One region of the Peribacillus sp. NPDC096622 genome, then DNA from elsewhere that is predicted to be linked to it. Evidence: riboswitches for the same ligand, from Rfam matches in the RefSeq annotation. Region 1 holds a riboswitch; the other holds the start of a gene.
The links. A riboswitch is a leader RNA that binds a small molecule or an ion and turns the genes downstream of it on or off. The one in region 1 is predicted to bind glycine.
Positions count from the first base shown of each region.

Region 2: it holds a riboswitch for glycine, as region 1 does, so the genes downstream of both, ACIQYG_RS13780 (amino acid permease) here and gcvT (glycine cleavage system aminomethyltransferase GcvT) in region 1, are expected to answer to the same signal.

Region 1 covers NZ_JBIWES010000001.1:105,272-120,366, reverse strand. The annotation lists gene comGA (competence type IV pilus ATPase ComGA) at 1-896, shown strand, start outside; gene comGB (competence type IV pilus assembly protein ComGB) at 880-1,914, shown strand; gene comGC (competence type IV pilus major pilin ComGC) at 1,991-2,302, shown strand; gene comGD (competence type IV pilus minor pilin ComGD) at 2,310-2,753, shown strand; gene ACIQYG_RS00480 (hypothetical protein) at 2,740-3,078, shown strand; gene comGF (competence type IV pilus minor pilin ComGF) at 3,026-3,508, shown strand; gene comGG (competence type IV pilus minor pilin ComGG) at 3,501-3,887, shown strand; gene ACIQYG_RS00465 (YqzE family protein) at 4,004-4,189, shown strand; gene ACIQYG_RS00460 (YqhG family protein) at 4,234-5,031, opposite strand; gene ACIQYG_RS00455 (DEAD/DEAH box helicase) at 5,009-6,697, opposite strand; glycine riboswitch at 7,073-7,160, shown strand; glycine riboswitch at 7,164-7,247, shown strand; gene gcvT (glycine cleavage system aminomethyltransferase GcvT) at 7,386-8,492, shown strand; gene gcvPA (aminomethyl-transferring glycine dehydrogenase subunit GcvPA) at 8,510-9,856, shown strand; gene gcvPB (aminomethyl-transferring glycine dehydrogenase subunit GcvPB) at 9,849-11,306, shown strand; gene ACIQYG_RS00435 (rhodanese-like domain-containing protein) at 11,446-11,829, opposite strand; gene ACIQYG_RS00430 (lipoate--protein ligase family protein) at 12,032-12,868, shown strand; gene ACIQYG_RS00425 (vitamin B12-dependent ribonucleotide reductase) at 13,257-15,095, shown strand, end outside.
Region 2 covers NZ_JBIWES010000006.1:229,298-244,392, reverse strand. The annotation lists gene ACIQYG_RS13845 (hypothetical protein) at 1-551, opposite strand, end outside; gene ACIQYG_RS13840 (4'-phosphopantetheinyl transferase family protein) at 542-1,252, opposite strand; gene ACIQYG_RS13835 (transposase) at 1,608-1,895, opposite strand; gene ACIQYG_RS13830 (hypothetical protein) at 1,984-3,576, opposite strand; gene ACIQYG_RS13825 (ABC transporter ATP-binding protein) at 3,551-4,267, opposite strand; gene ACIQYG_RS13820 (ABC transporter permease) at 4,317-5,105, opposite strand; gene ACIQYG_RS13815 (ABC transporter ATP-binding protein) at 5,102-6,007, opposite strand; gene ACIQYG_RS13810 (PLD nuclease N-terminal domain-containing protein) at 6,004-6,243, opposite strand; gene ACIQYG_RS13805 (helix-turn-helix domain-containing protein) at 6,646-7,191, shown strand; gene ACIQYG_RS13800 (thioredoxin family protein) at 7,373-7,933, opposite strand; gene ACIQYG_RS13795 (GRP family sugar transporter) at 8,146-8,997, shown strand; gene ACIQYG_RS13790 (glucose-1-dehydrogenase) at 9,016-9,801, shown strand; gene ACIQYG_RS13785 (amino acid permease) at 10,387-11,775, opposite strand; glycine riboswitch at 12,279-12,357, shown strand; gene ACIQYG_RS13780 (amino acid permease) at 12,565-13,908, shown strand; gene ACIQYG_RS13775 (DUF3311 domain-containing protein) at 14,184-14,384, shown strand; gene ACIQYG_RS13770 (sodium:solute symporter family protein) at 14,381-15,095, shown strand, end outside.

The DNA.
Region 1 (15,095 bases):
AGTTCCTTGCCTCGATGGATATTGGGGAGAAAAGGAGGCCACAGAGTGGTGCCATCACCATCAATTTGGCTAACCAGGTGGTCGGGCTCCGCCTTTCCACTCTACCCACTGCCCATCTCGAAAGTTTGGTCATCCGCTTAATACCCCAACAGAATATCCTTCCTCTAGAAAAGTTATCCTTATTTCCAAACACCGTTCAAAAATTGATTGCTCTCCTGAAGCATTCCCATGGCATGCTCATATTTACCGGCCCGACAGGCAGTGGGAAAACCACGACACTATATTCCTTGCTTCACCATGCCCATGAGATGATCAATCGAAATATCATTACACTTGAAGATCCCATTGAAAATGTATCCGAAAAAGTATTGCAAGTCCAAATCAATGAAAAGGCGGGCATTACGTATTCTGTCGGTCTAAAAGCAGTTCTGAGGCATGACCCAGACGTGATCATGGTTGGGGAAGTCAGGGATGCAGAAACTGCCAAAATCGCAGTGCGTGCCGCATTAACCGGACATTTGATACTGACAACCATGCATACAAGGGACGCCCAGGGCGCCATTTCCAGGTTACTGGAATTTGGTGTCAGCCTGCTTGAGGTTGAACAGAGTTTGATTGGCGTGACAGCACAGCGGCTGGTTGAATTGCGATGTCTTCCGTGTAAAGGGGACAGTGCTTTAGCTTGCAAAATGATTGCCAGGAATAAAAGGGCAAGTGTATATGAATTGCTATATGGAAAAAGCCTGGCTGAAGTTCTCCGGATAATGGGAGATGAAAAAGGAAAGGCAACGGTCAGCTACCGCCAATTAAAGGATGAAATCGGAAAAGCGGTTGCGATGGGCTATGTGGATTCAGAGGAATATGAACGGCTGGTATACCATGAAACCAAAAAGTAAATGGAAGGTAAAAGAGCAGGCGGTCTTTATTTCGAAGTTAGGTGAATTATTGAATCATGGCTATCCTTTGGCGGAAGCTTTACATTTTCTTGAGTTTCAGGAATCAAAGAAGAAAGCGGAAGACTTCACACAAGCTAAAGACGATTTAAGGAACGGTTACCCGTTGCACATAGTGCTGACCCGTCTTAATTTTCATCCGCAGCTTGTAAGTTATATATTTTATGGAGAACAATATGGCGACCTGGAACGGGCGTTGAAAGAAGGAGGGCGATATTGGAAGAAAAGAACCGAGGATATGGATAAAGTAAAAAAGTTAATGGTATATCCCGTATTCTTAGTCTTTTTTGTAAGCATCGTTTTTTATATTCTTCAGACTGTTCTCCTTCCCAAATTCCAGACAATCTATTTCACGATGGATGTCGATCAGCATACACTCTTGAGATTAATGTCAGCCTCCACATTCATTCTTCCAGCACTCCCCTTCTTAATACTCGGTTTGCTCCTATTCTTGTATGTATTCAAACGATTTTGGTTCAATCGATTGTGCCCATTAAGGCAGCGAAGGATTTTGATGGGAATTCCGATATTCGGGACCTTCATCAAATTATACGAAACTTATTTTTTTGCTAGCCAATTCAGTGGCTTACTTTCCGGAGGGCTATCGATTAACGATAGCATCAAATTATTCTCGATAAATCAACAGCAGCCTTTTTACCAAAAACTTTGCAATATCATCAAGGATGATCTGATCGAGGGCAGATCACTTGAAATGATTTTTCGGGAGCTCCCATATTTTGATGGGAATTTACCGGTGGTCGCTGCTAATGGTCAAAAATACGGCAGACTTGATGCGGAGCTACTTCATTACAGTCGATTTATACTGGAGAAAATAGAAGAAAGAATGAATGTAATCTTGAAAATCATTCAGCCTCTAATGTTTTCACTGATAGGTCTTTTGATCGTGTCCATTTATTTGGCGGTTTTGCTGCCGATGTTCTCACTGCTCGAAGGTATATAGGATTTTATTTTTGTATTCCGGAGGTGAAAATGCCCGAAGGTCATCTGGTATGCAGATGCTTCAGGAGCATGATGATATGTTAAAGAAATTGATGAATGAACGTGGTTTTACACTAATTGAGATGCTTATTGTTTTACTGGTGATATCCATCCTTTTGATTATAACAATCCCCAATATCACGAGGAACCAATCCACAATCCAGTCTAAAGGTTGTGAAGCTTTCGTGAAGATGGCCCAAGCACAGGTGCAGGCTTATGAGATCGACAATGCTAAACTGCCCGTAAGTATCGGTGAATTGGAAAGTCAAGGCTATCTCAAACAGACATCCTGCCCTAATGGGGATGAAATTAGTTTGGATAGTAAAGGAAAGATAACGGTCGTTGAGTAGGAGTGAAGTGAATATACGTCATTCCGAAGGTGGGTATACACTATCTGAAACCCTTATTGTCCTCGCTATTTTTGTACTCCTGATTTCGATCGGTCCTAATTTATATCCTAGCTTCACTAAAGGAATGGAAAATAGACTATTTCTTTCACAATTCCATGAAGATCTTTTCTATGCTCAACAGTATGCCATCAGTCATGAGACCTTGATCTACCTCCATATTGATAATACCAAAAAGGTTTATACCGTTTCGTCTTATAAGGAGGGGATTGTTTTAGAGAGAAGCATACCAGGGGATATACAGTTTTTAAGTGGCACTTTGGGGTTCAGCTTTCATTTTAATCAATATGGAAATGTTTCCAAAGCCGGAACAATTATGATTGACACCTCAAAGGGAAAGTACAAGTTGGTCCTCAATATTGGTAAAGGGAGGTTCCGGATTGAGAAATTGTAAAGGTTATGTCTACCTTGAGCTGATGGCCGCATTTTCCGTTTGTATATTACTGGTCCTTGCCATTTTACCAATTCTTGAAGAGTTATTGACGCATCGGAAAGATATTGCCGTAAGGACAGAAGCCCACCATTTATTATATGAAAGATTGACGGCGTTCATGGATGGGGAGATTGATGCAGTTGGTCAGGAAATCATTTATAAAAAAAGAAGCTATGAATTGGTTTGGAAGGACCACGGGGATTTCCCGGGAATGATTGAAGGGTGTGTACGCTATGAAGATGGAACGGGTAAATTGGAATCCGTTTGTGATGCTGCGAAAAAATGATGGCTTTACGATGATCGAACTGCTTTTTTCTTTAATGATTTTAATGACGACGACCCTCTTTGTTTTGCAGCTCTTTTCAATCATTCACACCCATGTGGGGGCCGCCGTTGATAAATTGCATCCTAAAGAGTGGGAGGTCTTTACCATGCAAATGAAGCAGGATGTCCGGAGTTCCAAAGCTCAGGATGTTATGGGAAATAAATTATATTTGCTTTCAGGTGAACAAATATCATCGCTAGAACAATATGAAGATAAGGTCAGAAGACGAGTGAATGGTATGGGGCATGAGGTCATCTTGCATAATATTTCGGAATTCCGGGTCGAGAAGCATGGCAGTGTCATTGTTATAAATATAACGGATAAAGCAGGGACTACTTTCAGTCGAAGATTTCATCCTTTCTTTAGGAATGTATCGAAAGTCGATGAATAATCAAAAAGGAGTCGTTTTCCCGATGGTCATGATTGTAGCGAGTGTTTTCATCATGTTCACGATACTAATGATCGATCAGTTCATCATTGATAAAAGGTTTTATAAAGAAGTGGAAGAATCCCTTGTGGCCGACCACCTTGTCCATCTAGCCATCAAGGATGTGACGGCAGAGTGGGGCGAAGAGATCCCAAAAGTCATCCAGGGGGAAATATCATATCCAAATGGTGTTGTGCGATATTCCTTAATGAAGCATGAAGGTCCTTACGTCTATATCGAGTTTTCTTCCAAAACTAAAAATGATCGTGAGGGCAAGGTCATCATTCAATACGATACAGAAGCGGGGGAAGTGAAAGAATGGCTGGAAAAGCAAGCTGTTTAATACCAAAATCAAGACTCGTTTATAACGGAATGTGACAGGTTCAAGTGTTCAGGGAACAAGTGAAGGAATAAAAAAAGCGTAAATCGGACATACTTTGCGTAGGGTGATGATTTTATATGTCTACAAACGCTTATATTAAATATCTTACGCAACAGCTTGTCGAGTATTTCAATCTGACGAAAAAAGAACGAAAAGAAAAGCGCCGTCACAGAAAAGAGGACAAAAACCAAGGTATGTCTCATTGGTTTGGCATAGTCCCTTTCGCTTTGTCGATGTTCATAAGGAAAACGATCAAAAAGTAAAACAGATGTCCTGAACTTAGGACATCTGTTTTTTTCGTACTTACTTATCCCAACGCCCTATCTGAAAGGTAAAATAATCCTCCGTTGATGATGGATATTCTGATGTTGGGTTCATATTGTGCTTTTAGTGCTTCTTTTTCGGTATAATAGCTCTCACTTTTTTCGTCCATATCCTTGTAAAAATGCTCCAATAAATTCAAGTCATTCTGCCAGCGCAGCATTGCTTCCTCCGCCCAGGAATGGTCATCATCCTCGAAACTGGTTCTGATGTAAGTATCCAGTCTTGCCAATCCACTCTTGGGCATGATCAGAGGTGAAAGTGTAAAGGAGTAATCCGGTATTTTTGGGGTGACGTTAATCGGTAAAACCCGATGGTGGAACCCTTCCAATATTTCACCCGAGATTAAATTCAATCCGATCGACATGAAAGTATCTTTTTTACGGTCACATTGATAGGATATTTTCACATTCAGGGTCAGCCAAGGAAACAAAGGGTTATTTCTGCCTTTTGATGGAGGAGTATCCTCAAAAAGTCTAGTATACCCTGCCAGCTTTTTGGTTGATTGAATAATCTGGTGAAGGCGAGGGGAGCCAAAATGAATCATTTCTCCCTTTAAATCGGATGGAGCTTGTTCTGGATCAGTAATGAAAGTTATCTGTGCCGGGTTCGGAACGCCACCTGTTTTTTCTAGATAATGCCAATAAAAGGGTCTGTTCATTAATTCTTTATCCATTTCAATCGTCAATTGCACTGTAAGGTGGGTTTGTGCATTATCCAGTATTTCACAATCATTGGCTTTAAAGAAAGTTATTAAAAAATCATGAATTTCCCGTTGCTGCATGAACCTCACCTTCCTTCATTGATTGAGCGAATTGGATCAACGATGAAAAGTTATCCATCTTGATTTTCATTTCGCCCTCTGTTTTGGACTCGCCGACCACATCAATTAAATATTCTTCAATGTTGTTAATATCCAGTTTGGTTAGAATATCATCCAATTCACCGATTACTTTTTCAAATAAATTTATTTTTTCGTATAGTAACTTCAGTATATGTTCTTCAACTGTATTTTTTGTGGCAAAGTTATAGATCATCACATCTTCTTCCTGACCAAGGCGGTGAATCCGTCCAATTCGCTGTTCGAGCCTCATTGGGTTCCATGGCAGGTCAAAATTAATCAAGTGATGGCAAAACTGAAGGTTTATCCCTTCCCCGCCAGCTTCTGTTGCAATTAATACCTGTATATTCTTTTGGAATAATTCTCGCATCCAGTCTTTCTTTCCGCGCTTAAAACCGCCTCGGAAAGGAACGGAAGAAATTCCGTTCTGCTGTAGGTACCATTGGAGATATAGTTGAGTCGCCCTATATTCCGTAAAGATAATCACTTTGTCATCAATTTTCTTGATCAGTTCCAAAGCTTTTTCAGCCTTTGAGTTCTGAACCGTTTCATTCACTTTAGAAAATAAATCATCAAGCTTTGCCAAAAAGTCAGGGGAAGGCTGATCGTATTTGTCTCTCATATTTTTTAATGTATAAAAGACCGCCTCTCTGCTGCTGCATGCTTCCCTTTGGAGAGTGAGAGCCGAAAAGGCGCTTCCTTTTGATCCATCCGAAATTGGCTTGAATTTGGAAACAGCATCGTACAATGCTTGTTCCGTTGGAGAAAATTCAATGGTGATGGTTTCCACATGCCGTTTGGTCCATTCAATGCCAGTGTCGGCCCGCCGGTTTCGAATCATGACAGTGTTGACCAATTCCTTTAGGTGTTCATCTTCAATAATGTTCCGGCCTTTACCTTTATACTTTTCCGAAAAGAGTGAGGCATTTCCCAAGTGGCCCGGTTTCAATAATGAAACGAGGTGGAAAATCTCCTCGACTTTATTTTGAATTGGTGTGGCTGTCAGGAGTAAACAAAATTTCTTTTTCAGATTTTGGACGAATTCATAGTTCTTCGTCTTATTATTTTTAAGTTTATGAGCTTCATCAATAATGATGAAGTCATATTCCTGAGTGAAGATGATATCTCGATGTGGAGCGCGTTTCGCCGTATCAATGGATGAAATGACCACATCACAGGAGTCCCAGACATAACTTTTTCTCTGAACGACTGCCGGAATATGAAACTTGGTATTCAATTCAAATGCCCATTGTGAGACAAGGGAAGCCGGAACGAGGATCAATACTTTTTTTACAAGGCCCCTAATCATATACTCTTTTAGGATCAAGCCTGCTTCAATTGTTTTCCCTAGCCCTACCTCATCAGCCAAAATGGCTTTTCCATTCATCTTTTCCACCACTTGCTTCGCTGCTTCCAATTGATGGGGAAGCGGGGTTAACTGCGGAAGGTGCTTGGGCGCCTGTAAACCTTCAAAATCAGGTATGATAAGATTTTCTTCCATTTGAACCGCCAACTTATAAAGCTCCCAATTTCCCCATGGACCGTCATTTTCCATCTTTTGCAGAAACTCGTCATTCCATTCAGAATTGAAGGATATATTGATTTTCATAGAAATAACTCCCTCTTAAATCATAATTTCCTTAATATAAGGTCAAAACCCGAACATTTCATATGTGAAGTAAGAAAAATATTTCTCTTCAAAAGATATTGCAGAGATAAGTTTCTTAGGGTAGGATATAAGTATATTTAGAAAATTCCAATTTCCAATCGCTATTAAGAATGTTTGTACATTGATTGTGCAGTTCGCGTTTTCTTAGTATGGGCTATAGGCTCCTAATTTATCCAAGATAACTGAAGGAGATCAGCAAACGGTTTCTGAAGTTTTAGGAGAATTGGCAGAGAATGCATTCCATTTATGCTCAAAGGTTTAACTGATGCTTGGGGCTTATTCGCTTCCCTTCATTGGTAGACCATTTATATGCGGGTGAAGATAAGGGGAGAGACTACGGATGTAGCGCCGAAGGAGCAAACTTAGCAGTGAATCTCTCAGGCAAAAGAACTCTTATTGGACGCAACTCTGGAGAGCGCCGCCCGTTTTGGGACGGCCACCAAAGGGGAAAACCTATTACATAGGTAAACTTTCAGGTTTCAGGACAGAGAAAAAGCTCAAACGGGCTTTCTCTGTCCTTTTTTGTGCTTTTTTTACATCATGAATCAGGTTATATCTGATGCGTAATGACTAGAAGCTTTTGATAATGAAGCCAATTAAATTAAAAAAATCTGAAGGGGGTCATTTTTTGACCAATTTAAAAAGAACACCACTATTTGAGGTTTATCGTGAATACGGAGGTAAAACGATTGATTTTGGCGGCTGGGAACTTCCTGTCCAATTTTCGGGTATAAAGGACGAACATGAAGCCGTACGAACAAAAGCGGGGTTATTCGATGTTTCCCATATGGGGGAAGTCGATGTTAAGGGTCCTGGAAGCCTTTCCTTTTTACAGAAGATGCTGACCAATGATATCTCAAAGCTGCAACTGGGCGGTGCCCAATATACCGCCATGTGTTATGAAAACGGAGGCACGGTTGATGATCTAATCGTGTATAAAAGGGCTGAGGACGACTATCTGCTCGTGGTCAATGCGGCGAATACAGAAAAAGATTTCAATTGGCTGCAAGCTAATTTAGCGGAAGATGTCCAAATTACGAATGTATCGAGTGACTATACACAGCTGGCACTTCAAGGACCAGCTGCAGAGAAGATATTACAAAAACTATCGGGAAATACTGACTTAAGTGAAATTGGATTTTTCAAGTTCAAGGAAAATGTCATGATTAACGGTATCTCCACGCTGGTATCCCGTACTGGTTACACTGGTGAAGATGGTTTTGAGATATATAGCGACAGTAAAAATGGCCCTGCCCTTTGGAAGGCGATTATGGATGCCGGAAAGGAAGAGGGGGTTCAGCCGATAGGTTTAGGTGCTCGTGATACTCTGCGTTTTGAAGCGAAACTGCCGCTATATGGGCAGGAGCTTTCAGCGGACATCACCCCGATAGAAGCCGGGATTGGTTTTGCAGTAAAAGTGGATAAGGAAGCTGATTTTTTCGGGAAAGCCGTACTTGCTGAGCAAAAGGAGAAAGGAGCTCCCCGCAAGCTTGTGGGAATTGAAATGATTGACCGTGGCATTCCACGTCATGGGTATAAGGTCTACAGCGGTGATAAAGTCATTGGCGAGGTCACGACCGGTACCCAATCACCAACATTGAAGAAAAACGTTGGATTGGTACTTATCGATAAGGAATTTTCGGTGCTGGATGCGGAAGTCGAAGTGGAAATCCGTTCCAAACGTTTGAAAGCCGTTATAATACAAACACCTTTTTATAAAAAACCACGTAAATAGAGGGGAATGGTCATTAGATGAAACATCGTTATTTACCCATGACAGAGCAAGATAAACAAGAAATGCTGGAAGCGATAGGGGTATCCACTGCGGAAGAACTTTTCAATGATATCCCTGAAAGCGTTCGTTTTCAAGGAGAATACGATATCAAGCCTGCCAAATCTGAACCTGCGTTAATGAAAGAATTATCAAGGCTTGCTGCCAAGAATGCTGACCTTAAAAACTATGCTTCCTTCCTTGGTGCGGGTGTCTATGACCATTACGCTCCGGTCATCGTCGATCATGTTCTTTCCCGTTCTGAGTTTTATACGGCTTATACACCCTATCAGCCTGAAATTTCACAGGGCGAGCTTCAAGCAATCTTTGAATATCAAACGATGATCTGTGAATTGACGGGCATGGATGTGGCTAATTCCTCCATGTATGACGGCGGGACGGCGCTGGCTGAAGCAGCGATGCTCGCTTCAGGACAGACACGGCGGAAGAAGATTCTCATTTCAGGAACCGTACATCCTGAATCAAGAGAAGTCGTGAAGACATATGCGAAAGGGCAACGCGTGGAAGTGATCGAAATTCCTTATAAAGACGGTGTGACGGATTTAGCTGCTTTAAGGGAATTGGCGAATGATGACATTGCAGGAGTGATCGTGCAATATCCGAACTTTTTTGGCCGGATCGAGCCATTGAAAGAAATGGAAGAAATCATTCATGGCGTCAAGTCAATGTTTATCGTTTCCAGTAATCCGCTTGCATTGGGAGCTTTGACATCCCCTGGTGCACTCGGTGCGGATATCGTAACGGGGGATGCTCAGCCATTCGGCATTCCAGCGGCATTCGGTGGACCTCATTGTGGATATTTTGCCGTTACTAATAAACTTGTTCGGAAAGTTCCGGGCCGACTCGTGGGTCAAACAGTGGATGAAAATGGAAAACGGGGGTTTGTACTGACGCTTCAAGCTCGTGAACAGCACATTCGCCGTGACAAAGCCACATCCAACATATGTTCCAATCAAGCCTTGAATGCCTTGGCAGCTTCTGTTGCAATGACCGCACTTGGGAAAAAGGGTGTCAAAGAAATGGCCGTGCAAAATATCCAAAAAGCGCATTACGCGAAAAAAGCAATTATGGCAAAAGGGGTGGAAGTGATATTCGAAGGTCCTTCGTTTAATGAATTTGTCATTAAACTGCCTGCTCCGTTTTCAGAAATCAATAAAACCCTTTTTGAAAAAGGGATGATTGGCGGCTTCGATTTAGGGACGGTTTATCCTGAATTGAAAGACCATATGCTTGTTGCGGTAACTGAACTAAGAACAAAAGAAGAAATTGATGCACTTGCGCAGGAATTGGGGGATCAACATGAATAATCAAGATCAATCACTCATTTTTGAAATCAGTACTTCCGGTCGAATCGGTTACAGTCTGCCAGAAATGGATGTTGCAACTATTCCGCTCGAAGAAATTCTTCCTGCCGACTACATCCGTGAAGAAGAGGCAGAGCTTCCTGAGGTGTCCGAACTGGATATCATGCGTCACTATACAGCACTTTCCAAACGGAATCATGGGGTGGATTCGGGTTTTTATCCGCTGGGTTCGTGCACGATGAAATATAATCCGAAAATAAATGAAAATGTGGCACGCTTCAACGGTTTTGCCCATATCCATCCGTATCAAGATCCCGCTACTGTACAAGGAGCATTGGGACTATTATTTGATTTGCAGGAACACTTAACGGAAATCACCGGAATGGACCAAGTGACATTACAGCCTGCAGCAGGTGCTCACGGTGAATGGACAGGATTGATGATGATTCGCGCTTTTCACGAAGCGAATGGCGATACAGAACGGACGAAAGTGATTGTACCTGATTCGGCACATGGTACAAATCCTGCCTCTGCCACTGTTGCCGGACTTGAAACAATTACAGTGAAGTCCGATGAAAATGGATTAGTAGACCTTGAAGATTTAAAGCGTGTTGTCGGTCCGGATACGGCGGCCTTGATGCTGACGAACCCCAATACATTGGGATTGTTTGAAGAAAACATTTTGGAAATGGCACAACTTGTCCATGACGCAGGTGGAAAGCTTTATTATGATGGAGCGAATCTGAATGCAGTCCTATCAAAAGCACGGCCGGGTGACATGGGCTTTGATGTTGTTCACTTAAATCTCCATAAAACATTCACAGGCCCTCATGGCGGAGGCGGCCCGGGTTCTGGTCCTGTAGGTGTGAAGTCGGACTTGATCCCTTACTTGCCTAAACCTCTTGTAGTCAAACAAGGTGAGCAATTCGTTCTTGATTATGATCGTCCGCAATCCATTGGCAGGGTAAAACCTTATTATGGTAATTTCGGGATAAACGTGAGGGCATATACGTACATTCGTTCAATGGGTCCTGATGGCCTTAAAGCTGTCACCGAAAATGCGGTCATCAATGCCAATTATATGATGCGCAGGTTGGAACCTTATTTTGACTTACCATATAATCGTCATTGTAAGCACGAATTCGTATTAAGCGGACGCCGCCAAAAGAAATTGGGGGTAAGGACTCTCGATATAGCTAAAAGATTGCTGGATTTCGGGTATCATCCTCCAACCATTTACTTCCCGTTGAACGTGGAAGAAGGAATGATGATAGAACCGACTGAAACCGAGTCAAAAGAAACGTTGGATGCATTCATCGATGCGATGATCCAGATTGCCAAGGAAGCGGAAGAAACCCCGGAAATCGTTCAGGAAGCTCCGCATACAACCGTTATAAAGCGGCTTGATGAAACTCTTGCTGCAAGAAAACCTGTTTTACGTTATCAAGCCTAGACTAGAAGCTTAACCGAAAAAAATCCCTGCCTGCCGGCGGGGATTTTTCATGTTTATGTAAGATTTCATTAAAGTACAACATGGAACATTCTTTTACTTGAGCTATTGAATTAAAAAGAGCCCATGCGGAGATGGGGTCTTATTTCTTTGCTTTGATTTTCCCGGTCCACATCTTGAAACCGCCCTTTAGGTGAAAAAGTTCCCTGTAGCCTTTTTTGTATAGCATGGCTGCTGCTCTGCCGCTGATGATTTCACTTTGAGCGTACAAATATACAGGCTTGTCCGGCCTAATTTCGACCAAGCGGGTTTTCATTTGAGTCATGGGGATGTTTCTTGCGCCTAAGATATGACCATTATCGAAATCATTCGGTTCCCGCACATCGATTAGCTGCACTTTTCTGTAGTTAGCGATAAATTCGTCCTGTGTTAGTGTTTTGACGATTTTACGCTGGCGGTACCAATTAAAAAGTGAATACGCAATAACCACTCCTAAGATGATGAGCAGTGTATATAATATTTCCAAACATAAAACTCCCTTCTACCTTAACGAATACAGACAATCTTTATTATATAATTGCTTTACCCAATAATCAAAAAGAATTTTCATCAAAATTCTTCATGACTTGATAGCACTTTCTTTTTTAGAGTGTTAAAGTCTGTTAAACTACTACATGTGAGTTTTTTGTGAGGGATTGAAAAACAGTCTATCGAAACGAGGGGTAAAGATGACTAAAGAAAAATGGGGTTTTATAGATTCGGGGTATTGTTCACCGGCTTTTAACATGGCGCTGGACGAAGCGCTGTTAAACTGGCAAAGCAAAGGGGAAATTCCGCCAATCATACGCTTTTACGGCTGGGATCCAGCGACATTGTCGATCGGTTATTTTCAAAAGGCAGAAGCCGAAATTGATATGGAAGAGGTCAAAAGGCAGGGCCTTGGTTTTGTTCGCAGGCCAACAGGAGGACGAGCGGTACTCCACGAGCATGAATTGACTTATAGCGTAATCGTTCCAGAATCCTATCCGGGAATGCCAACTACCGTTACTGAAGCATATCGTGTCATTTCTGAAGGGATATTAATGGGGTTCAGGAATCTGGGATTGGATGCTTATTTTGCCGTGCCTCGAAGCGATCAGGAAAAAGCGGCTTTAAAATCGCCCAGGTCTTCCGTTTGTTTTGATGCTCCAAGCTGGTATGAACTGGTCGTTGAGGGCAGGAAGGTCGCTGGCAGCGCTCAAACCAGGCAAAAAGGCGTCATCCTTCAGCACGGGTCCATTTTGCTTGAACTTGATGATGATAAGCTCTTTAGCGTATTTAAATTCTCAAATGACAGGGTTAAAGAAAGAATGCAAAAAAACCTAAAAAACAAAGCTGTGGCCATAAATGACATTGCCGGGAGAAAGATTACCATCCCTGAAGCGAAAGAAGCTTTTGAAAAAGGTTTTGCCGAAGGACTTTCGATTGATTTAGAGCCATACGTCCTCACCGAAAAGCAATTGCTGGAAGTGAAGGCCATTGCAGAAAGCAAATATGAAAGCGATGAATGGAATTTCATGAGATAGAGGAAGCATAATTAGAGTGGATAATAAAAAAGTTTTTTCAGATTTGTTTGACCAAATAACACATCCCTTGCAGGGATAAGCCCTGAAAGGGATGGGGAAAAAGCAAGGTCCAAATTAATTGAAATCTGATGAAAAAATATCGTTAATCGACATTTTCCTCCCTTTTGCTAACTATATTAATTGATTTAACGTTTGACAAAATTAAAAGTTATTCAAAACAAACACAATATATAGTAGTTGAAATATTTAATGCGACACTATATATTGATTTTTGAGTTTCGCTATGATAAATTTAGGGTACTTGTTAAGCGAAACGGACATGTAAGGTTACATAAGGATTTTTGCGGCAGCAAGAACGGATCTTGAAACATATAAAGGAGAGGGAATTATGTCGGTTGTAATAAAAGAAGCTTTAAAGGTTGATCTAGAAAGGTTGAATAAGGATATTTCTTTATTTCCCCAGGTTCACCCTGTAACTGCTGATATGAAAATGGCGCATAAGGGAGTGTCCCGTCTAGTCATGCTTGACCGCTATTCTTTTAAGGATACTGAAAAAATCACACTCTCGGCAGGCGATTTCGTCGTTTTGACGATTAAGGAAGATCCGAAATTCCCGGCAAGGGGTCTCGGTTACATCGTTGAAATTGATTGGGAAACCAAAAAAGCCAAGGTATTGGTGGATGAAGAATTCCGTGGCGTATTGGATAATCCGGAGGAAATGGAGACGGGAATTGTAAACCGTCCGCTGGATATAATCGAAAAGCCGCTTGAAATATACTATGAACAAATTGCGAAACGTAATGCAACGGGATTGGCATCAGTGGAAACCACGGAAGAAAAAAGGACGGAATGGTTCAATAAATTCTATGAAGAATTAAAGAACCTTAATTTCGTCCCGGCAGGCCGAGTATTATACGGTGCGGGTTCCAATACGGATGTTACTTATTTCAATTGCTATGTAATGCCATTCGTACCGGATTCACGCGAAGGTATTTCAGAACATAGGAAACAAGTGATGGAAATCATGAGCCGCGGCGGCGGAGTGGGTACGAACGGATCGACACTTCGTCCAAGAAACACTCTGGCAAAAGGGGTAAATGGAAAATCCTCGGGTTCAGTGTCATGGCTTGACGATATTGCAAAACTGACGCATCTTGTTGAACAGGGCGGTAGCAGACGAGGCGCGCAAATGATCATGCTTGCTGATTGGCATCCTGATATTGCAGAGTTCATCATTTCCAAAATGCAAAATCCAAGGATCCTGCGTTACCTAGTGGAAAACACTAAAGATGAAGCCATCAAGAAATATGCGACGGATAAATTGAAATTCACGCCGCACACGGAACAGGAAACGGCTATGTATCAAGGGATCATCAATTATAAGGAGATTCCTGGCCAAGGTGGGTTCAGCGAAAAAATCATTAGGGATGCCGAGGAAAAGATCCGTACAGGTGGAACGTACAGTGTCCATAATTCAGATTTCCTGACCGGAGCCAATATCTCTATTTGCCTGACTAAGGAATTTATGGAAGCAGCGGAACAAGATGCGGAATATGAATTGCGTTTTCCTGATGTTGAAAGCTATACTGCCGAAGAAATGGCCATTTACAATGAAGAATGGCATAATGTCGGTGATGTTCGCGAATGGGAGAAAATGGGTCATAAAGTCCGTGTTTACCGTAAAATCCGCGCTAAAGAGCTTTGGAACTTAATAAACATTTGTGCAACATATTCTGCCGAACCAGGTATTTTCTTTATCGATAATGCTAATGAAATGACGAATGCCAAAGCATATGGTCAACAGGTCGTTGCCACGAACCCTTGTGGAGAACAGCCATTGGCCCCATATTCAGTATGTAACCTTGCGGCTGTCAATCTGGCTGAAATGGCTGATAAAGATAGCAAAACGGTTAATTTCGAGAAACTTAAGCAGACAGTTGAAGTCGGTGTGCGCATGCAGGACAATGTCATTGACGCAACTCCTTATTTCTTGGATGAAAACAAAAAACAGGCACTGGGAGAGCGACGGGTTGGACTTGGTGTAATGGGTCTGCATGACCTGTTGATCTACTGTGAAACGGAATATGGCTCTGAAGAAGGAAATATCCTTGTGGACAAGGTGTTTGAAACGATTGCGACTACAGCTTACAGGGCTTCCGTGGAGCTTGCTAAAGAAAAAGGCAGTTTCCCGTTCCTGATCGGGTCAACGGACAAAGAAACCAATGAG
Region 2 (15,095 bases), on a different contig from region 1:
TTTTCCAGACTATAGCTGAATAGAATTAAACTGACAATGTAAAACAACTCAAACTCAGCCATGAATGTGTGAAGGATGGAATGTTTATCATGCACCAGTAAGGATAAACTAGTAAATGTCGTTTCCTTGCTCTTAACCAATAATGCGATGATTGCATTAACACCAGATCCAATCACGATGCATATCCCTGCATTTATGACAGCTTGGCAGATCCCTTTTATATTTACCGGCCTTTCTTTTAAAACTAAAAATAATAGGCACACAATTAATATTTGAATGATGAATGTAACCAATAATCCTAGAGCCCCCATTACAATTGTGTTAATGGCAAAACTCATGGCTCCGATCTCTGAAATGGACATGCCATTTAATACGTTCATCCCTTTTTGATCTGCAGAATATAACAAAAGAGTCGTTTCGATACCTGCTATTAAACTGAGTATCAATAACGAAATTATTAACTTATGAACTCTATCCTCTTTTTTAAAAAGATATTGCACTAATTTGTTATTGTTTCTTAATTCAGCATTTGCTTCCATTTTTAATTCCATTGGTATTCCCCCTCAATTATTTTTGTAGAATTTATTGGAAAGGTAACACTTCTTATTTCATCATTCACGAGTACAACCGTCGATTTGTATTGGGAAAAATTTTTATAAAAAAGTGAGATGTTATCATGATCCAATTCAACCTTGGAAATCTCATAGATTTCAAGTGGAGAGGTCAATCCTGTTTTTAGTATCTTTGATAGACTTTCTTTTGCACTAAAGAAAATTTCTTTACTTAAAACACCATCACTTTCCTTAATCATTTTTTTCTCGGATTCCGTTAAATAGATCTCCAAAAATTCAGAATCAGATTTCGTTTTAGTCTCAATATCGATTCCCATTGGATGCAGCTGATCAAAAATCAATATTCCGATTGTTTTATCCGTATGTGTGATGGATATACCCATGTTCATTAATAAGAACAAGTTTGCAACAATAACCGGCTGTCCAAAGACTCCTTTCAACAGTGATACATTCTTTATTTCATCCAAACCTATACCTAAAAATTCCATAATTGCTTTTTTTCCACAGTACAAACTTTTCTTTGCTTCGATGGTTCTTTTGGGACCATTTTGCAAATTTAGATAACTCCATTCTTTTTCGTTAAAAACATCATCAATATAGTTCAAATTGACTGAATCCGCTTCATAAAACTTGATATAAGATTTATAAATTTTTTTCTTATTCATAAAATATTCAATCAATTATAATTTGCCTCCCTTCTTTTTTCTAGAAATCTCGCAATTTTTCTCCATTTTTTACCTCTAAAATTTCTTTTTTTAAACAATTATTTCATTTTCTAGGTCAAATATTACCTATTATCATTATCGATAACACTTTATCACAACAATTTTGCCGAGTCCATTAAAAATTTGTAAATTATCTACATTACATAATAACTTTACCAATTTTCATTTTTTCTTCTTTAGTAGTATTTTCATAGGACTTACCGCGTAAATTTAGATGGAAAAATTAACCTTAAATTTTCAAATAAAAAAGCCATATTTTATTTTTCACTATAATTTGTGAAAAATAAAATATGGCTTTAATACTGTTCAATCATTTTGGTTGTTTCGTAAAAATGTGCATTGCTTTTTTTAAAATCTCATTCTCTTCCTGTAAATCTTTAATTATTTTATCCTTTTCCTCTTTCAGACTGAGCCCTGAAAAACCATTACTGGAGTCCGCCGGGCCATCTTCATTTGTTTCTTTATAGATATTGACCCAATTTCTTAATGTAGGTATGGAGATATTAAGTTCTTCGGCCAACTCCTTAGGTTTTCTGCCTTCTTCCAATACTAATCGAGCAGCATAAATTTTAAAATCTTTATCATGGTGCTTCCCCATAATAAGACACTCCTTTTTTAAATTTATTTAGTGCCGATTTTCTGTACTTCCTTTATCAAACGGAAATGTTTTTCTAATATAAAGACTTTCATAAATTTATTTTCAATCTATTAATCAAAATGGAATTGATCGCTATTGCGATCATTAAAATTATCAGAGCTCCCATCAGGGGTTGGACACTGAACCAAATCAAGGCAAAATGAATCGCTGTTACCATGATTAATAATGGCAATCCATAAAGCAGGCTTATTAATACATTGGGGTTTGATTTGATAGCAGCAGATGGGTTCTCCCATTCTATACTAGGATTTTTCATATCATATAATGGTGTTAGAAGATTATAGCAAACCACTAAACAAGAAGTAATCAATAACAAGACTGCATTTTCCATTTCCCAATAGCCAAAAAGTGCAAATATTATAAAGCTGATCACTACGGCAATAATACTGATTATTGATGAAAATATCACTTTAGAAAAATAAACATATCTTTCATCAAAAGGGGCACTTTTCAGTAAATAATGGTATTTCCCTTCTCTTGAATATGGAGTTCCGCTTATATTATTTATACAACACAAGAAAAGGACCGAATATGAAAAGTATTTATCAAAGACTCCCTCTTTCGTTATATTCAAATAACTCGGGAACACTTCATTCTGAATCAGCAATAATATGACAAGTGATACGATTGGCGGCAACAGGAGACCTAAAGCGATTTGCATTTTAAAATATGCTTCAGACTTAATGATCCACATCTCTCTTTGTAAATAGTTACTCCATTGATTTTTTGATATATTAACCTTTGAGTTTTTCATATTCGTTTTGTTGTTTCCCAATAACCCGTTTTTAAAGTAATTAACAGAAATGTTTTCTATAATAATTGAATACAATAGGAAACCAATTACCAGTATCGAAATATAAATAATAAAAAATTGACCTGTTATTTCATTTGAAACAAAAGCATCCAGTATCCACTTAATCACTGGAATCATATTTGCGGTTTCAAACATATGTCTCATTAACAATTCCAACGAGTTTTTTAGCCCTTCAAAAGAATTCAAATCTATTTCCGAGATGACCTTTGAAATGGCAATTGATGATTTTCCTGCAAAATATACGATGGAAAAAATCGTAAGCAATAGAATGATAGCAATGTTCACCATTAAGTATGCTACTTTACTTTTGAATCTATAATAATACCTATTAATGCACGATAGGATAAAAAGCAGGAACAAGGCCGTTAATCCATTGACAATCGGTAAAAACGCGAATAATTTAATCGCTTCCATAAACTTTAGATCGACTATCAAGAAGCCTAATGTTGGCACTTGGGTTATCATTGATAAGATGATGGGGACCCATAAGCTACTTAACACCTTAGCCCTTGATATTTCCTTATAGGTGAGCGGCAGAGGTGCCAATACTTTAAATTCATAATAAGCAAATATTTGTGATGTGGACAAATAACAAACCAATGCAAAGACGAGAATGCTGGAAATCGTCAAATTATAAAATAGGAAGACCTGGGTATCTCCAAGAAAATAAACAAAGGCATTAACGACAGTCAGCTGCAAAAACATATAAAAAACGGCGATTATCAGGACAGCCTGCAACATTGTCTGCTTGGGCATTTTATAGAAGGAAGAAACGAAAAATCTAGTTAACTGAAGTTTTTCCTTCATATACCTGAGCCTCCATAAAGGTAGATTCCAATGAACTTTCACCTATTATATTTTGAATTTCATCATGCAGGATGATTTTTCCCTCTTTTAAAATAGCCACTGTATTACAAATTTTCTCTGCCACATCCAGCAGATGCGTCGAGAAAAACACTGTACCGCCCATTTCAACATATTGTTTGATCAACCCCTTAAAAACTAAAACGGCGTTTGGATCTAATCCGTTTAATGGTTCATCCATAATGATGATCGGGGGATTAATGGTAAAAGCCGCTATCAGGGATACCTTATGCATCATTCCATAAGAATAACTTCCCATTGGCTTTTTAATGGACTCCTGCATCCCAAACCGGTTGATATATTTCCCCAACCGCTCTTTGTCATCATTTCCATATAGGTTCATCAAGAAACGAATCCAATCAAATCCCGAAACATTGTTAAATACATTGATAGTATCAGGAATGAAGAAAAATTGTTTTTTATATTCTATGCCGTCTTCTTTGGTCAGGCCATTTATTTCAACCTTTCCATTTTCAGAATCTAAAATGCCCGTAATAATGTTCAGCGTCGTGGTTTTCCCTGCACCATTTGCTCCTATAAAACCTAAGATTTCCCCTTTTTTGATTTCTAGATTTACCCCATTCAAAATTTTCCTGGCCGAGTAGCTTTTCTCTAAATCTGTGATGCTTAACAAAGTTATCACCCTCCGATCACTTCATGATTAACACATTTCCACCCCAAACTTACTCATTATTGAATTTCTTTTTTGAAATCCATATGTTCGTTACCAATATCGTTACTGCCGTCAATGCAAGTGCAGCTAATGCACCCCAAATCGCCTGTGAATTGACTGTGCCTAAAATCAGTACTTCCATGGCATGTTTACTCATGCTTGCCGGATTCACATTGTCTATTACCGGACTTAATCCAACTATGATTCTACACCCGAGGAGAAATACTATCGAAATTAATGCTATAATACCCTGGCTATTAAAAATGGTACTGATCATCGTCGTGAATGAAACGATAAATAGGATCCACAGCAGATAGAAAAGCAAAGCCACTATTAAATCCGCAAAGTTAACATTCGTAAACAAAAAAACTACATACAGATATGAAACCAAATATCCCAATGCTACACTGCAGGCAACAAACAGATAATTGGAAATGATTTTCCCGCTTATATATGATCCGACCGTGACGGGTCTTGTAAGTATGAAAGCAAGCATCCCATTTGCTTTATCGGACTGTACGACTCCCATCATGGAAACGATGATGATCATGACCCCTAGCTGATCAAATTGAGACCCTAAGGTACTGGCAAGAACTTCGCCGCCTTTTTGGGCAGCCATGCTTGGATCAATGGTGATCCCTTGGCCCCCGCCCAGTGCCTCTAATATTGAAGGTAAATAATAGCTTACAACTGGTTGAGTTATTCCTAAAAATATAAATACAAGCGGCAGCCAAATCACTTTAAATTCACGTACCATCTGAACAAATTCCTTTTTAGCTAAAACGGCAAAATTATTCATTTTTCCACCACCAATTTTAAGAATATCTCTTCCAATGTATCGTTATCTATTTCGAACCTGACAAGATCAACATTATGCTCCAAGGCATTCGCCAGTAACATATTCTTGTTTGACTCAATATTTTCCACTTCTATCTTCAATTTATTTCCCATTACCTCTACACCTTTGACAAAGTTCAAGCTTTTAACGGTTTCAATCCATTTTTGACTTTTAGAGGTTATGTCGACATTGATTTTATTTCCGCTATTCCTGTTTAATAATTCTGGCATTGTTGTGTCCTCAATTTTTTTACCGCTTTTTATAATGACAAACCTCTCACATATTTCTTCTGCATCGCTTAATATATGCGTCGATAATAAAATTGTCGTATCTTTCTTTATCTCTTTTATGATATTCAACACTTCTCTCCGGCCGATTGGATCTAATGCCGAAACCGGTTCATCCATGACAATCAATGCCGGTTTATGTAACAGCGCCTGTGCAATTCCAAGCCTTTGTTTCATTCCGCCTGAAAAAGTCCGCACCTTTGAATTCTCTTCCCCGCTCAACCCCACTTTCGACAATATCTCTGGGATGCCGCTTAATAATTCTTCCCTCTTGATACCCGAAAGCTGCCCCATGAAAGTAAGGGTTTCTTTGGCGGTCATCCATTGAAAGAAGTTAGGGTATTGTGGTAAGTAGCCTATTTCCTTTTTCATTTTTGAAATTTTCTTACCATCAAGCAATACTTCTCCCATACTTGGATCTATAATATCTGCAATCACTTTTATCAGTGTCGATTTACCAGCCCCATTGGGCCCAATCAATCCAACACATTCTCCTGATTGCAATTCCATTGAAAAATTATTGACCGCTGTTTTTTCTTTGAATTTTTTTGTAACATTTTTAATCTCTAATTTCATATTCTTTCACTATCCTTTCTACCGATAACGAAGTACAGAATTGGACCGATAGTATTTGCAAAAATAATGATGAGTGTCCACAATAAAACATTTTTCCTCGTCTTTCGATTTCTGTATAAATCAATTAATGCTATAAGAACTAAAATCATTCCAATTGCAATTACCGGTAAAATAATTGGCAGAATAGACATGAAATCAATATCTTTCAATTCGTTCCATCCATAATGCAATTCCATATATACCACTCCTTTGGTAACGAAATATTATTATCATTATCGATAATGATAACATGTAATTTGGAATTTTGCACCTATTTTTTTTCTTAATAAAATATTGTTTTAGTTTTTATTGTTATTTATAATGATAATATTATCATAATAAATAATAATAAAATATCGCGATATTTATTAATTTTCATTGCATGAATACATCTTTTTTTAAAAATTTAAATTATTTAAAAAGGCTTATTATTTACTTCGAAAAAATATTTCGGTAATATTATTTTTCGAACCGTGTCATTTTTATTTAAATGAAAATGATTCAAACATTACAATATATGACGAATTAAACTTATTATTCATGACCAACATTAAATTTGATCAAAAATTATCCAGTTATAACAATGTGAGGAGAATTAGATGATTAATAAAGCTGAAATTTTAATGCACCCGGTAAGAATAAAGATTACCCAAGCTTTAATGAGAAATAGGGAAAATGGTTTAACACCATTAGAAATGTTAAAAATCATTAAAGATGTACCCCAAGCAACATTATATAGACATATACAGGTTCTTTTGGATTCAGGGGTCATACGCATTGTAAAAGAGAAAAAAGTGAGATCCGTTTCCGAAAAATATTACGTTTTAAATGAAGAAGAAGCACGGCTTAGCGGGGAAGAATGGAAAAAATCCTCTAATGAAAAAAAGGTGAACTATTTTTCTTATTATCAATTATCCCTTATGACCCAATATCAAAACTATCTTACTAAATTAGAAGAAAGAGACTGCGCAGAAGATGGTTCAACCTTTTCCCTTTTAGAACTAAAGCTTGATGATGAAAGCTTCCTTAACTTCCAAAATGAATTGAACGATTTAATGTTAAAATACTACAAAGCAACGAATCAAAGTGCCAAACAAGATTCTCCTATTCGAACAATCGGCGTTACAATTATTCCAGAATCATAAAAAATGAAAAGGCTGTTCCAAAACCACGGACTCAAGAAAAGAATACTTAGAAAAAAACCGTCAGGAAACATATCTATATATTCACAAACCAATCAGGTTGCAGTCCCGTTTTGAAACAGCCCTTCATTATGGAAGAAATCCCACCCGTTATGGGACAGGACTAAAAGTGATATATCCGCTTTCAGCAGTTCCCCAATGCTTCCTTTATACTGCCGTATACTTCGTCCCACAGGTGTTTTTCTTCAGCAAAAGCCGCAGTTATCTTTTTAATGAATGCTTTTTGCTCTGCCTCGAAACGTTCATCATCCTTGGGAGGCAGGTCTGACCTTAACTCCATTACGTACTCTTGTACCTTTGGTGCACGAGGCCCCCAAACAGCTTTTTCTTCACCATTCTTATCAATGAATATAAAAATGGGAATCGAACGCGCTGTTCCATTCGTTAGGTATTGATCCATCAGTTCAAGATTTTGATCTCGTAAAACCATGCGGGTTTCAATATTTGCCGCTTCAGATATATTCAGCAGTATAGGAATATTCATCATCGCATCTCCGCACCAGTCTTCAGTAATGACAATGGCTCGAAGTTCCTTCTTCTTTAATGCATCAAAAAAACCTTGGTCTTCAGCAGAAATGGAAAAACCATCCTGAATCGATTGTAAGTTTTCTTTATGAACTTTCATCGAAGATACAAATTCTTGAGCAGAAATCCCCTTTTCAAACCATTCATTCAGTGTCGTCATACTATTTCTCCTAACTATTTTTTAAATTAAAAGTACCATAAACCACTTATTATTTCATTGAATCACCCCTGAAAAATAAAATGGAAAATTGGTAAATTAAAACCATGTTTTCTTTCCCGTGTAAAGGGAAAACTATACATACATTCAATAGCTTACTAACTTGCTATTTTATATTGATAAAAACATTGTTTTCTAGTTTAGGAGATGAAATTTTGGAAGGTTTTCTCTTTGCGCTCCTCCCTGCATTGACATGGGGCAGCTTAGTGCTTGTGTCCGAAAAACTCGGAGGCAACTCTTATAATCAAACACTTGGCATTACAATCGGTTCTTTACTGTTCGCCATCATGATGTCTTTCATCAATCCGCCGGAATGGAGCGGTACAGTGTGGACTGTCGGCATCATTTCCGGAATAGGCTGGGCATTCGGGCAGTTATTTCAATTCAATAGCGTGAAGGAAATCGGGGTATCAAAAACCGTTCCAATCTCAACAGGACTGCAAATTCTAGGGAATACATTTTTTGCGGTTATCATTTTCAGGGAATGGAATGACAAGATGACAATCACCATCGGCATTGTTGCAATAATCTGTTTGATTACAGGTGTCTTGCTGACTAGCTACGGTGATGGTGATAACAAAAAAGAAGGAAACATGAAAAAAGGCGTTTTTTACCTTGCCATTTCTACGATGGGTTATGTTACATATGTCATCGTCGTTAGATGGAATGAAGTTGACGGATGGTCGGCGATCCTGCCGCAAGCAATTGGCATGTTCCTGGCTGCCTTGCTCCTTTCAATCAAACATAAACCGTTTAATAAGTATGCCGGACGAAATATTCTAACCGGAATGATGTGGGCAGTCGGTAATATCGTTCTCTTGCTCGCTAATCCAAAAGTGGGCGTTGCCATCGCATTCTCATTTTCCCAAATGGGAATCGTCATTTCCACTTTAGGCGGCATCTTTCTTTTAGGAGAGAAAAAATCCAAAAAGCAAATGGCCTTCGTCATCATCGGGTGTGTACTCGTAATTGCTGGCGGAATCATGATCGGCTTCACAAAAGAATAGTTAAAGGAGAGATGAATGATGTATGACGATTTAGAGAAAAAAGTGGTCGTGATCACCGGAGCGGCAAAAGGGTTAGGAAAAGCCATGGCCGAAAGGTTCGGTAAAGAAAAAGCACATGTCGTATTAAATTATCACACTGAAAATGGCGACCATAAGGAAATCATCAAAACGATTGAAGCTGCAGGCGGGAAAGCCGCAGCCATTCAAGGTGACGTTTCTAAAGAAGCGGATGTGAAGAAATTGCTTTCTTTCGCTGTGGACACCTTTGGTACAATCGATATCATGATCAACAATGCTGGTATTGAAAATGAAGTGCCCAGCGAAAAATTGACTCTTGAAGATTGGCAGAAAGTCATCGATGTAAATCTAACGGGGATGTTCCTGGCAAGCAGGGAAGCAATCAATTATATGCTCGATCATGGTATCAAGGGCAATATCATTAACATGTCTTCCGTCCATGACCGGATACCTTGGCCTCATTTTGTCCACTATGCAGCAAGTAAGGGCGGAGTGAAGATGATGACAGAAACCCTTGCACTTGAATATGCTCCTAAAGGGATTCGCATTAATAATATTTCACCTGGGGCAATCGACACACCCATCAATGCCGAAAAATTCAATGACCCAAAAGCTCAACAAGAAGTCATCGACCTGATACCGATGGGATACATCGGAAAACCGGAACAAATTGCCGCTTGTGCCGCTTGGCTAGCTTCCGCCGAATCGAGCTACGTAACGGGAATGACCTTATACGCTGATGGCGGAATGACCAAATATCCAGGATTCCAAGCAGGAAAAGGCTGAACTTAACTTATGAAAAAAAAACACTCCATCACAAACTTGGGGTGGTTCTTTTCATGACCCTGGACAAGAATTGTACAATTTAGAATCCTATTCTCGGCGGATAAATATTGTTAAAAAATAATACTTACTATACTTGCGTTCTATTACTTGGATTGGTGTCCCATTTGGCTCGATTTCTGCATTGGAACCAACAAATCATAAGCTATATCGCGGAATTGATGTCAGTGGAAAATCGTCTGGAATAGACGCTGTTTATATTCGTTCATGTGGAGCGCTTCATTTGGTGTTACGGTACGCCCGGTAATTTGTATAAAAACTTCCTTGTGTAAAGATGAAAAAATCTGGCAGGAATTCTCATTCCATAGGCTTTTTGATTCATTCCCCCTACTGGTCTCCCTTGTTATGGGGTCAAATTAGCTTTACTCGTGAATTTAAGTGATTTACTCGTGAATTCAACTACTTTACTCGTGAGTTTTGCCGATTTACTCGTGAATTTCGCTGATTTACTCGTGAATTCTAACAATTGATCCACAAAGACAACAAAAGCCCTTCTCGAATTAAGAGAAGGGCTTTCTAATAGAATTTTTATCCTGAAATTTCATCATCGGATTTAACATCCAACGGTGTTCGTTTATCCATTTTCAGCATGTAATAACTTGCCACAACCAAGGCTAGGAAAACGATCCCGACAACCAAGGAAATCCGGGTACTCGGATTGATCCACATACCCACCAGCACCATCAGTAAAAAGGCTATTGTCGCATAGTTACTGTAAGGGGCCAACGGCATTTTGAAAGGATGCTTCTCCATTTCAGCGGCATTTACCTTTCTGAATTTAAGCTCACTGATAAGTAAGACAAACCATGGAATCATCCCGGGCAATACACTCGCACTATACACATAAAGGAATAATTGCGGCGGTGCAAGGTAATTCAGGATAACCCCGATGCCCAATCCTAATAGTACAGCGATCGTGCAATATGCCGGCACTCCATTTTTAGATACTTTAGCAAAGACTTTCGGAGCTTGGCCATTCAATGCCAGTGTGTAAAGCATACGTCCTGCACTGAAAATCCCACTGTTGCATCCGGACATTGCCGCAGTGATTACGACAAAATTGATGATTCCTGCCGCCGCAGTGATACCGATTTTGGCAAAGGTTGAAACGAATGGGCTGCCTAAGTCATCCAGTTGATCCCAAGGGAAGACTGTCACGATGACGAATATGGCACCAATATAGAAAATCAATATGCGCCATATGATTGATTGAATCGCTTTTGTTACGGTCTTCGTTGGGTCTTTCGCTTCACCGGCCGTGATGCCGATAAGCTCAACGCCTTGATAGGAAGCCACGACAAGTGAAAGCGCAAAGAAGAATCCTGTCCAGCCTCCCGTAAAGAAGCCGCCATTTGCCCATAGATTCGATAATCCAATCGCATCCCCGCCATTGCCTATCCCAAAGAAGATAAGGCCCAGGCCGGCAACGATCATCAATATAATCGTTATGATTTTTATAAGCGCAAACCAGAATTCAAATTCCCCGAATGATTTTACGGAAATGAGGTTGGCCGCCCCCAAGATGATCATGGCTACCACACCTGGTATCCAAGCAGGTAACTCCGGGAACCAATATTGCATATACAACCCAACCGCGATAATTTCGGACATTCCGACGATTACCCATTGAAACCAATTGCTCCAAGCAGTCATATAACCTGCCAAAGGATGTATATAGCTGCTCGCAAAGGTTGCAAAAGAACCTGTAGTCGGTTCTAAATATAACATCTCACCCATGGAACGCATGATGAAAAATATAAAAATACCTGCGATGGCATAAGCAAGCATTACAGAGGGCCCGGTCCATTTGATCGTGCTTGCAGAACCCATGAATAACCCGACTCCGATGGTTCCGCCCAAAGCTATCATTTGAATATGTCGTGATTCCAGCCCTCTCTTTAATTCCTTGTTCGACATGATTAACTCCCCCAGATGCAATATCGGTAATGTTTTTCTATCCTTACCACGAACGACTCTCTATTAATTATTGCAGTTAGAAATGCTTTATCCTAATCAATATTACATAACACTTCAATTACGTTTTCTTATCTTATAATAGTAAATATTCTGTAAAAATACAATTGTATTTTTGAAATAAACAGTTACCAATAATATCTTGTCGATTTTCCCAGTCTAAAAATATCATTTTAAAAAAGTGATGTTCAGTATTTTATTATAGTGATCGTTCAAAAAGATCACTTCTGCTTAAACCTTAAGTTAAATACAACCCACTATAAACTGCAGATAAGGCCAGTTTCACTTCAAAAAAACTTGTTGACCTACCGAAAAATAGATGATAGAATTCCAATATTATTTTATAAGTATAATGAATGCTCCAGCAGTGATAGATTTTCACTGACTGACATTTCTTCACAACCGCATACAAGCAAGCGATGAATGCTATGGATGACACTATAGCAGGAGCAGCTTCTGGAGAGACTGTACAAGATACAGCGCCGAAGGATTCACAATCTCAGGCAAAAGGACAGAAGAGTAACGAATGATAAAATTGTTATTCTGAGCCCTTTAAGAGATTGGTATTATCCAATCTCTTTTTTTATTGTCCATTTTGTGATTGGACTAAAAACACCAACTTTTAAAACCAATGGGAAAGGCCAGCTGGGCGAAATAATCACGTCCCTCTCTCCAAGACCATGCAGGTAAAAACATTCACTACCAAGACTATAAAAGACGGGGGCGTACGAATTGGCTAAACAAGAATTGAAAAGAGATTTAAAAAATCGACATGTACAACTGATTGCAATAGGAGGAACCATTGGCACCGGGTTATTTTTAGGTTCAGGAAAAGCTATACAATTGGCAGGACCTTCCATATTATTCTCTTATCTGATAATAGGGATTGCCTTGTTTTTTGTGATGAGGGCCCTGGGGGAATTGCTCTTATCCAATGCAGGGTATGTATCATTCACTGAATTCGCAACTGAATATGTCGGTCCATGGGCCGGCTTCGTGACAGGTTGGACATATTGGTTCTGTTGGATCATGACCGCAATGGCCGATATCATAGCTGTCGGTGTCTATATACAATATTGGTTTGATGTCCCTCAATGGATTCCGGCTCTAATATGCCTGGTCATTCTGTTAGGATTGAACCTATTGACCGTTAAGATATTTGGCGAATTGGAATTCTGGTTTGCCATCATTAAAGTAATCACGATCATCGCCTTGATCATCGTAGGAATCTTTCTTTTGATCATCGGCTTCAATACCAATACCGGAACGGTTTCCCTAACGAACCTATGGAATCATGGTGGCATGTTCCCCAATGGCATTTCCGGATTCCTACTATCTTTACAGTTGGTCGTCTTCTCATTTGTCGGTGTCGAATTGGTCGGGGTTTCTGCAGCAGAAACGGCGAACCCGAGAAAGAACATTCCATCTGCCATCAATAAAATCCCTGTCCGGATTTTACTTTTCTATGTTGGTGCCATATTCGTCATTCTCTGCGTCAACCCATGGACACAATTGAATGCCACGAGCAGTCCATTTGTAGAGGTCTTTGCGTTAATTGGCATTCCCGTCGCTGCAGGGATCATCAACTTCGTCGTTTTGACATCCGCTGCTTCTGCATGCAACAGCGGTTTATTTTCAACAAGCCGAATACTCTATACGTTAAGCAGGAATGGAGAAGCCCCTGCTAAACTGGAAAAATTAAATAAACAGGCTGTTCCGAGCAATGCCTTATTAACATCCACAATCGTTGTATCAATAGGGGCATTATTAAGCAAAATGATACCTGAACAGGCATTTACTGTCGTGACTACCATCAGTGCCATCTGTTTCATATGGGTATGGAGCATTATCTTGATCTCCCATATCAAATATTCGAAAACAAGGCCTGACCTAAGAGCCGAATCGACTTTCAAGGCTCCTTTTACACCTTTTGTCAATTACGCCATTTTAGGATTATTCCTGTTCATCCTTATTGTTATGCTATTCGCTGAAGCTACACGACTATCACTGCTCTTGACCCCAATCTGGTTCATCCTCTTGGTGATACTATATAACTATCGGAAAAAAGATAGCTAAAGGAAATAAAGCCTTGAACTCAATATGAATTCAAGGCTTTATCTGTCTTATGAACACATTTGGATTCGGCTGTCTGCGAACTGTTGCTAAAATATATCAGGCAACTGCATTAAATTTTATATCAAAATAGTGTAAGCTAATATATATCATCGGACCTTTTCCGTCATGTATGAATTTTTCATCCCGGTTTGGTTCACCCATCCATCAGTCGCATTGAAGAATAAACCCCCATTGGTGGGCGTTTCACTTTATATAAAAACGGAGGGGTTTGTTTAGTGAAGATTATATATATTCTTACTCTAGTTCCTTTTATAGGCATACTCGTATTTCTACCTTTTGTTAATAAAATAGAACCATATGTATTAGGGATGCCTTTCAATATGTTCTGGATGGCTATGTGGGTGGTCCTTACCTCTGCCATACTCGGCATCATGTATAAGCTGGATCCCAGGAATCGGGAAGGTGACCAGGAATGAATATTGCTCTCTTAATCATTTTAGCATTTTTACTTCTATCGATATTTTTAGGCATACGCTCTTCAAAAGGAAAAGATATGGACTTGGAACAATGGACGGTGGGCGGACGCGGTTTTGGTGCGATATTCGTCTTTCTGCTGATGGCCGGGGAAATCTATACGACCTTCTCCTTCCTTGGCGGCAGCGGCTGGGCTTATGGCAAGGGTGCACCCGCTCTATATGTTCTCATTTACATTACTTTATCTTACGTATTATCCTATTGGCTCCTACCGGAAATATGGAGATATGCCAAAGAAAATAAACTGATGTCTCAATCCGATTTCTTTGTAAGCAAATATAAGAGTCCCAGTTTAGGAATTTTGGCTGCGCTTGTCGGTGTGGTGTCGATGATTCCAGTGATCGTCGTGCAGCTGAAAGGATTGGGGATCATTGTCTCGGAAGCATCTTATGGTGCCATCTCAATGTCCGAGGCAGTTTGGATGGGGGCGATCAGCCTTACCATTTATGTGATGATTTCCGGTATCCACGGTTCAGTTTGGACAGCGGTCATTAAAGATATCATGATGGTCGCCATAATAGGATTTTTGGGGATTTATCTGCCGATACATTACTTTGGCGGATTTCAGCCGATGTTTGAAGCGGTTGATGCGGCCAAGCCTGGTTTTCTAAAGTTCCCTGATCAGGGGCTTAGCGTATCATGGTTCATCTCCA